One region of the Bacillus sp. HSf4 genome, then DNA from elsewhere that is predicted to be linked to it. Evidence: riboswitches for the same ligand, from Rfam matches in the RefSeq annotation. Region 1 holds a riboswitch; the other holds the start of a gene.
What was found. Region 1 has a riboswitch for lysine ahead of P3X63_RS15580 (aspartate kinase). Riboswitches for the same ligand answer to the same signal wherever they lie in the genome.
Positions count from the first base shown of each region.

Region 2: another riboswitch for lysine. It lies ahead of P3X63_RS18565 (amino acid permease); the one in region 1 lies ahead of P3X63_RS15580 (aspartate kinase).

Region 1 covers NZ_CP120679.1:3,012,116-3,017,160, reverse strand. Annotated here, with positions in the region: gene uvrC (excinuclease ABC subunit UvrC) at 1-1,720, shown strand, start outside; lysine riboswitch at 1,785-1,966, shown strand; gene P3X63_RS15580 (aspartate kinase) at 2,118-3,350, shown strand; gene P3X63_RS15575 (hypothetical protein) at 3,829-4,443, shown strand; gene P3X63_RS15570 (YslB family protein) at 4,555-4,998, opposite strand.
Region 2 covers NZ_CP120679.1:3,568,876-3,573,920, forward strand. Annotated here, with positions in the region: gene P3X63_RS18560 (FecCD family ABC transporter permease) at 1-757, opposite strand, end outside; gene P3X63_RS18565 (amino acid permease) at 912-2,318, opposite strand; lysine riboswitch at 2,432-2,608, opposite strand; gene sspJ (small acid-soluble spore protein SspJ) at 2,768-2,914, opposite strand; gene P3X63_RS18575 (metal-dependent hydrolase) at 3,147-3,617, shown strand; gene P3X63_RS18580 (LTA synthase family protein) at 3,684-5,045, shown strand, end outside.

The DNA of each region.
Region 1 (5,045 bases):
CTACTTGATGAAAGACCGGCAGGAGACCGTGATCTATGTCGGGAAAGCGAAAATCTTAAAAAACAGGGTCCGCTCCTATTTCAGCGGCTCCCATGATGCAAAAACACAGCGGCTCGTCAGCGAAATCGAAGACTTTGAATACATCGTCACATCCTCGAACATCGAAGCTCTCATTCTGGAAATGAATTTAATCAAAAAGTACGACCCGAAATACAATGTGATGCTGAAAGACGATAAAAGCTACCCGTTTATCAAAATCACCAATGAGCGCCATCCGAAGCTGATCGTGACGCGGAAAGTCAAAAAAGATAAAGGCCGCTATTTCGGTCCTTATCCAAACGTTCAGGCCGCAAGGGAAACGAAAAAGCTGCTGGACCGTCTCTACCCGCTCAGAAAATGCGCCAAGCTGCCCGACCGCGTCTGTTTGTACTATCATCTCGGGCAATGCCTGGCACCGTGTGTCTATGACGTGTCTGAAGAGACAAACAGGCAGCTCACTGAAGAAATCACACGCTTTTTAAAAGGCGGCTATAACGAAGTCAAGAAAGAGCTTGAAGCCAAAATGCTCGAAGCATCTGAAAACCTCCAGTTTGAACGGGCGAAGGAATACCGCGACCAGATTGCCCACATCGAATCGACGATGGAGAAGCAGAAAATGGCGATGAACGATATGATCGACCGCGACGTATTTGCCTATTCGTATGATAAAGGCTGGATGTGTGTACAGGTCTTTTTTATCAGGCAAGGGAAGCTGATTGAAAGAGACGTCAGCATGTTTCCGCTGTATAGGGAAGCGGATGAAGAATTTTTGACATTCATCGGCCAGTTCTACTCGAAAAACAATCACTTCCTTCCGAAGGAAATTTTAGTGCCCGACAGCGTAGACAGGGACATGATCGAGGAGCTTTTGGACGTGAAAGTTCACCAGCCGAAAAGGGGACAGAAAAAAGACCTCCTGCTTCTCGCCCATAAAAACGCAAAGCTCGCCCTGAAAGAAAAGTTTTTGCTCATCGAACGCGACGAAGAGCGGACGATCGGTGCGATTGAAAAGCTCGGCAAAGCGCTGGGCATCTACACGCCGTATAGAATTGAGGCGTTTGATAATTCGAATATTCAAGGAGCGGATCCGGTTTCGGCCATGATCGTCTTTCTCGACGGAAAACCGCATAAAAAAGAGTACCGGAAATATAAGATTAAGACGGTTGAAGGGCCTGACGACTACGGTTCAATGCGCGAGGTCGTTAAAAGAAGGTATACAAGGGTGCTGAAAGAAAATCTGCCGCTCCCGGATTTGATTTTGATCGACGGGGGAAAAGGGCAGGTTTCAGCAGCGGTCGACGTGCTTGAAAATGAACTTGGCCTTGACATCCCGGTGGCCGGCTTGGTGAAGGACGACAAGCACAGAACATCGAACCTCTTGATCGGTGATCCGCTTGAGATCGTTCAGCTTGAACGGAACAGCCAGGAATTTTACCTGTTGCAGCGGATCCAGGACGAAGTGCACCGGTTTGCGATCAGCTTTCACAGGCAGCTCAGGGGAAAAAGCGCTTTTCAATCGGTGCTGGACGGGATACCGGGTGTCGGCGAGCAGCGGAAAAAGCTGCTGTTAAAACATTTTGGCTCCGTCAAAAAAATGAAGGAAGCGACTGTCGAAGATATCCGCAGTGCCGGAATTCCGCTGAAGACCGCACAGCTGATTATAGAGGCCTTGAAAAAATAACGTTGAATTTTTAAAAAGAATCTGATAGAATTTGTACTAATTTCATAATAAGATCGTGTTATATGGTGAAGATAGAGGTGCGAACTTCAAGAGTAGGCTTTCGGAGAAAGATGGATTTCAAAGAAGGAAGCTGAAAGGGGAGCGTCGCCGAAGCGGGTAAAAATCCATTCGTTTTATCTGCTGGCTTTACATTGAACAAATGTGGGGCTGTCAAGAAAGTCATTTTCTTGGAGAGCTATCTCGTTGTTTTAGATCATCGGCTGTTTTTGTTGATTCAAGCAATGAGGGAATTCTCTCATTGCTTTTTTTGTACGCTAAAACCGTACAAGCCGGAAGATCAAGGCTTTCCTCTTCATACATAAACGTGCACGAACGAAAACAAAAAGGGTGGTATTTGATGGGTCTCATCGTCCAAAAATTTGGCGGAACTTCCGTCGGATCAGTGGAAAAAATTTTGAATGTCGCAAATCGGGTCATCGAAGAAAAAAAGCGGGGTCATGACGTCGTCGTCGTTGTTTCCGCCATGGGAAAATCGACGGATTCCCTCGTCGCACTTGCCAGGGAAATCACAGATCAGCCGAGCCGGCGGGAAATGGATATGCTGCTTTCCACAGGAGAGCAGGTGACGATTTCTTTATTAACAATGGCTTTAGAGGAAAAAGGGTATGATGCGGTTTCATATACAGGCTGGCAGGCCGGCATCGAGACCGAAAATATTCACGGTAACGCAAGGATTACGAACATTGATACAGACAAGCTGAAAGAGCGCCTGAATGAAGGGAAAATCGCCGTTGTCGCCGGATTCCAGGGCACGACAGCGGAAGGCGAAATCACAACGCTCGGCAGAGGCGGATCAGATACGACAGCCGTTGCCCTCGCAGCAGCCCTGAAAGCCGATAAATGCGATATTTACACCGATGTACCGGGGGTTTTCACAACCGATCCCCGCTATGTGAAAACAGCGCGGAAGCTTGCCGGAATCTCCTATGATGAAATGCTTGAGCTTGCCAACCTTGGAGCAGGCGTCCTGCACCCGCGAGCCGTCGAATTTGCAAAGAACTATCAGGTGCCGCTGGAAGTGCGCTCAAGCATGGAAAAAGAAGCAGGCACATTAATCGAGGAGGAATCATCCATGGAGCAGAATTTAATCGTAAGAGGAATTGCATTTGAAGATCAGATCACACGCGTGACCGTATGCGGCCTGGCGAGCGGCCTGACGACGCTGTCAACGATTTTTACAACGCTCGCTAAACAGAACATCAACGTGGACATCATCATTCAATCGGTGACAGCCACAAGCAAAACGTCGATTTCTTTCTCAGTGAAAACGGAAGACCTGTCCAGAACGGTAGAAGTGCTTGAAGAATACAAAGACGCGCTCGACTACGAACAGATCGAGACGGAAAACAGGCTCGCCAAAGTGTCGATCGTCGGCTCCGGCATGATCTCAAACCCGGGCGTAGCCGCGGAAATGTTTGCGGTGCTGGCAGAGAAGAACATCCAGGTCAAAATGGTGAGCACGTCCGAGATCAAAGTCTCCACCGTCATCAGTGACAGCGACATGGTGAAAGCTGTTGAAGCGCTTCATGATGCGTTTGAACTATCGAAAATAAGCGTGGCTGCCAAATAAAAATAATCCTAGAGCTCTCTCTAGGGTTTCTTTTTTGCCCGAGGGCGGGGTGTGCTACAATTACCATAATAAGGGCGGAGAAAGGAATTACATTATGACTGCATTAATACATACAATAGGTCCAGTGTTCGTGGCAGCTATTGCCAGCATTGTTGTACATGAGCTGGGGCACGTTCTTTTCGGATGCATCGTCAGGCATCATGTACAATGGCTGGCAGTCGGACCATTCATCATGTTTAAAAATAAGAAAATAACATTTCGATGGAAACACAAATATTTTGGCGGTGCAGTTTTTTTATATGGTAAATCCATTAAAAACAAAAAAACGTATTAAAAAGAAAAGGGGAAATTCGTCGCGGGTCTGCTGGGTGGTCCACTCACAAGCTTCTTGACGGGATGGATCTTTCTGAACTTTATACCTCATCATGAATATGCTTTATATTTTGGCATGTTCTCATATGTAATAGGGACAGTCACATTGTTATTTACGGACGGATTGGCTGTATTGTCGATTTTAACCAATAGCCTGTATGCAAAACTGCATTTTCTGAACGTGGAATTGCTGTCATATAAAACGGAGAAGCAATTTGATTTTTTGCTGAAGGAATTGGAGGAAGAACTGCAGCAAGAGAAGGATGCCTCCATTGGAAAATTGAGCCTGACCTGTCTGCATGCATTGTTTTTTTATTTATATTTTATGCAAGTGAAGTTTGATATGGAGAGCCGCAAAAGGCTCGAGATATTTCAAAATGTCTTGAATGAATTAGAAGCGGAAGGGCTCGGCTCCATTAAAAATAAACAAAAAAGGTCTGTTCTGAACGCAATTGCTTATTTGGAAGAAATCAATTTATTGATAGAAAATAACAAAGAAGAGACAGGGAAGCTGTATTCAAAGCTGATTGCTGGAGATGACGACCGTTTAAACAGGCTGAAGCGCAATTCCATCATCGATCATGATGATAAGGCAAAAGATCTGTATATTAACGAATTAAGCTCTGACATTTTTAAACGCAATACATTGCTTCTCAAAATTGAAGAACAATTTATACAGAAAGCGAGGGAACACATACACAAAAATCAAGATTCTGCATGACGATAACATTGGTGTTGGAAGACTGTGGACATTGTCAACAGCCGATTGAATAAGCGCGCGTTGATTTAGGCTTTATTGAAAAAGGCTGCTGAAAATGCAGCCTTTCGATTATCATGCCGGATCTTTCATATCCCATTTGACTGTCAACACAACTTTTCCGGCTCTTTTTTTCACCTGCTCATACGATTCGGCAATATGCTCATTCAACAGCTGGATCTGCTCGGCGATAAACCCGGCTTCAAGCTGGAAGCAGGGCTCTTTCTGATATTTGAGGCGATTGGAGACCAAAGGGCCTTCCAGTTCAAATTCGAGCTCCTGCTTTTTTGAATGGACGATCGCAAGCGTTCCCCAGCCTGCATCATGAAAAAATCCAGGGATATCCTCCCATGAATCAAGCGGGAATTTGCGGGCCAAGTTTTTGCCGGCCCAATACATCATATCTGCGTACTCTTGTCCCAGCATATCGGGAAGCAGCACTTCCCTGATCAGCTCATATCCATATGCGGAGACTTCCAGATCTTTTAATTGCGCTAAATTTGCTTCATATTTGTTCATTGTCCAATGTCTCCCCTCTTTCCTCCGTTTATTATAGCCCAAACGGG
Region 2 (5,045 bases), 560 kb from region 1:
ATTGGCCAAGCCCTTTGGCCAATTCTTCCCCAAGGCTTAGCACCGTAATGGAACGGGCGATGAAAAAGACGAGCGCGAGACCGAGCGCCGCTGCCGGCAGCAGGAGCTTGATGCTCAGCCATTTGGTTCCCGCAATTCCGCCTGCGTACCAAAAGCTCATATCGCGCGCCACATCAAAGTGAATTCCGATGGCTGATGAGAAAGCGCTCAAGAAAGTGCCCACTGCCGTCCCCGCCAAAGCCAGCTTCACAGGTGTAAGACCGCCTTTTGAAAACATGCCGACGGCAAATACGATCGCGGCTCCAAAGCCGGCTCCGGCGAATGACCACATCATCAGCCCGACCGAAGAGACCCCCGGAAAAAAGGCAAAAGCGATGGCGATGGCAAACGTTGACCCTTGGGTGACACTCATGATTTCCGGAGATGCAAGCGGATTTCTCGTCATCCCCTGCATCACCGCCCCGGAAACGGCCAGACAGGCGCCGACAAGCGCTGCGCCGACCGTTCTCGGCAGCCTGAGTTCCTGGATAATTTGATGCGCCGTATTTTTTGAATCGAAATGAAACAGCGCATCCCAAACCGTGCCGAGCTTGATGTCAGCCGCACCAAGGGCAACCGACAATGCCGCGCCGAACAGCAAAATGACGATCCCGCTTATCAGGACGGAAATAGCTAGAAGGGGACGGCTCAGCGGACGCTGTTCATTGTCGGGCTCGTCCCCGCTGTTGATATGATGTATATTTCTGTATGACCTCAATCGATGCCATTCCTTTCATTCTATTCGCGATCGATAACGATTATCATTTTCACTGTATAGTATAACAGCCTCAGGCACATTTTTTCATCATAAATTTTGCAAAATAAAAAAAAGCCAGCCGGTCTTCCGCTTCAAGACACGGCTGGCCCGGCGGTTATGATGCCTGGCTATTACTGAATTTTTTATGAACGAACGGATAGATCACAAGCCCGACAAAAAACAGCCCGATTCCCAAAATAAAGGTGAACCAGTCGGAAGTCCCCGACACAATCACCCATAGAGAATATCCAAGGGCGGCCAGTGCGATGATGCCGTCTCCTGTTCGCGATCCTTTCAGCTCATCATACGTATCGCCTTTGATAATCAGCTTCAAACTGAAAACAGCTGCGACGAGATAAGGGACGAGATACGCAAGAGTCGCTGACGTTGTCAAAAACGTGAAAGCCTGGCTGATCGTTCCCGAAATCGTTGAGAATATAAAGATCTGGGACATCAGATTGGTGATGATCAGAGAGTTGACCGGACTTCCTTTTTTGTTCGTTTTCGCAAAAAATGCGGGGAAATCGCCGGCTTTTGCCGCCTGATACGGAACCTCGGAACCGATCAAAATCCAGCCGAGCATGGAGCCGAATAAAGAAATGATCGCCAAGACCGCCATCACCACGCTGCCAAAGCCGCCGATAATCGCATGAAGCACATCAACGAACGGTTTGTCTGAAGCCTGCAGCTGATCATGCGGAATGATGCCCATTGTAATTAACGTAATGACCATATAAATGCCGAGGGCGATCAAAAGGCCGGTAATCGTCGCCCGTTTGACATCCCGCTGGGAGGATGCGCGTCCTGATAAAATAACAGCTGATTCGATCCCGACAAACGCCCACAGCGTGGAAATCGCCGCATTGTGAACCTGTCCGCCGAGTCCGATGCTTTTGCCTTCTGATTCAATCGGAAAATAAAATGATTCAAATAATGACACCTGAAAAACGAATAATCCGGCAACAATAAACAGGACAAAGCCCATCACTTTCGAAAAGGTCGCCAAAAAGTTGAGCTTTCCAGCTCCGTTTATACTGGAGACGAGTATGAAATGTGTTCCCCACAAGAGAATCGTACAAACGATAAATGTCATAAGCTGTCCAAGCGTCACGGTGTGGCCGCCAAGCTCAAACATCTCCCGTCCGTCCGTCAAAATCGGCAGGAACGTAGTCAAATAGCCGGCAAGGCTCGTGATGATGGCCACATTGCTGATCCAGCTTGCCACCCAATAGCCCCATACCATCGTGAAGCCTGCGGCGTTTCCTTTTTTAGGATCTGAGAATAAAGCTCTTGCATAGCTTTGCGGGCCGGCTTTCAAATCCGGACGGCGGATCGATAAATGACCGAAAACAAGGGCGATCATGAGCACTCCCGCACCCGTCACAAGCCATGCCGCCGTTACGCCGAACGGGCTTGCCGTCTGGGCGAGTGTACTAGGGAGCATAAAAATCCCCGAGCCGACCATATTGCCGACAACAAATGCCGTCAGAAGCCAGAAGCCCCATTTTTTTGTCTGTTCCATAAAATATAACCTCCGAGCATTTTATAAAAAATATGCCGGACCAGACCGCGAGATCATTCAAAATAAAAAAAGCATGAACAAAAGTCCATGCTTTACTTCACATACACTCTTGATCCCCGGATAGCCCTCCGCGGAAAAACCCGCGGCAGTCCTGCACTTATTCAATGCAGACCCAGCATAAAGAAGGAATGGCTTCTTTACGCTTCGGCGCTGATGCCTTTTGCATATGGTCATAGGCCCCATCAGCCTCACACATGCGACTCATCATCCGCGCAACCTCTACCTCACTAAGAGTTAAGAGTGAGGATTTATCACATATTCACATCCGAAGGTTACCAGAGAAATTTTAATCTGTCAAAGGGAACTGATGGAAAGAATAGAAAGGGCCGCCTTTTTACAGGCAGCCTCTAAAAGGTGGAGGCATTCTCCGCCCTTTCATCTATAGATGGTTATCGGTTATTTTTCTTTTTGTTGACCGCTTGTTGCAGAGGATCTCCTTGCAGCGCTTGTCCAGCGTCTTCAAGAGCTCCCTGAACGGCATTGCGGTCTTTTGTTTTGCTTTTTTCTCTGTCCTTATGATTGAAGAGAAAACCCACATGAATCACCTCTTTAATATTGTGATACATTGTTAATTTGACCTTTCTTTAAAAATTTATTCAGCAAATCGAATGAAGGCATTGCACCAAAGGCACAGAACATTTTGGGTTTTTATGCTGCAAAAATTTAAAATCGCATCCGAAAGTTGACAGAATCAGTCTTGATGACCATTAGATCTCTTGATATAGTTTTCTTTAGGAATTTGTTATACAGTCTTAAAGGAGAAGCGAGATGACAGGAAAAACACACATCATGGGGGGAGTCGCTTCTTGTACGGCTGTCGCTTATTATTATGGATTTGATCCCGTATGGATGACCGCTTCCGGAGTCCTCGGGGCATTGATACCGGATATTTGCCATACGAAAAGCAAAATCGGCAGAAAGCTTCCGATTTTATCTGCGCTGGTCAGCTCTGTTTTCGGACACCGGACATTTACACACAGCCTGCTCTTTTTGCTGCTGACGGCATTCACAGCTCATTTGTATTTTAAAGACCAGAGCATACTGATCGGGCTGACGGCGGGAATGGCCAGCCATTTACTTCTCGATGCAGGAACGACAAACGGCATCAAGCTTTTCTTTCCGTCCTCCATCAAGTTTCGCCTTCCGCTTTACATCAAGACAGGCGGAAAGGCTGAACAGGCTGTTATGGCAGCCCTCACCGTTCTTTCATGTTATTTTATTGCCGCCTTGATGGCATGATAAAAGGATTTGATTTTTAAGGCGAAATGTTTGAGGGGCTTGACTATACGCGAGGAGCTATTATAAATGAAAGAACAATTCTTCAAAAAGCAATGGTTTTTATGCTTATCGATTTTTTTCATGTGGATGAAAACATATTTCATTTACAAGCTGGGGTTTCATTTACAAATTGACAATTGGCTCCAGGAGCTGATTCTGTTGATCAACCCGCTTAGCTTTCTCATCCCTGTATTCGGCATCAGCCTCTTTTTCCGTGAAAAGGCACAGCGCATGTTTTTAATCGGAGCGAATACCATCCTTACGGGCATACTCATCTCAAACAGCATTTTTTACGGCTTTTACATTGATTTCATTACGATTCCCGTCCTGTTTCAGGCGAAAAACCTCGGGGGGCTTGGAAGCAGTTTTCAGGAATTGTTCAATCCGATGTTCATCGTTCTTTTCTTTGATTTGGCCCTCTTGCTATGGCTTGCGAAAACCCGTGGAAAAACAGGAGAAAAACTGACGGCGAAAGCCATCAAGGTTTATTATGCGGCGGCTGCGGGGGCGGTATTGTTCAATATTGCCTTGGCGGAGATTGAACAGCCGAAGCTTTTATCTTATTCATTTGACAGGGAAGCGCTGGTCAAAAATATCGGACTGTATCAATTTCATCTGCTTGACGGCGTTTCCCAAACCTTTAATTTAACGCAAAAAGCGGTTGCCGATGAGACCAGCCTGGCGACGATCGAAAATTACACGAACGCCGACTACAGTAAGCCGAATCAAGACATGTTCGGCATTGCCAAAGGCAGAAACGTGATTTTTGTTACGCTCGAGTCGACGCAGAATTTCGTGGTCAATGAAAAAGTGAACGGACAGGACATCACCCCGTTTATCAATGAGTTGATCCATCAAAGCTATTATTTCGACCATTTTTATCAGCAGACTGAGCAGGGAAAAACATCGGATTCCGAATTTATCGTCGCCAATTCGCTTTATCCGTCTTTGAGCGGTTCGGTTTTTTTCACCAAAAGCGAAAACGAGTATAATTCGATGTATCAAACACTTGGAAAACAAGACTACACCTCAGCTGTTTTCCACGCCAACCATAAAAATTTCTGGAACAGAGATGTGATGTACGAATCTCTCGGCATCGACAGATTTTTTGATGTATCGTATTTTCATGTAACGCCTGAACATTCCACAGGCTGGGGGCTGAAGGACAAGGAGTTTCTTACGCAATCGGCAGACTTGATGAAGGATTTGCCGCAGCCGTTTTACAGCAATTTGATTACATTGACCAATCACTTTCCGTTTATTATTGATGATAAGGATAAGCTGATTGACGAATATGATTCCGACAGTGAGATTTTGAACCGTTATGTAACAACTGTCCGCTACCAGGATGAAGCATTAAAGCATTTCATCGCCAAGCTGAAAGCAAAC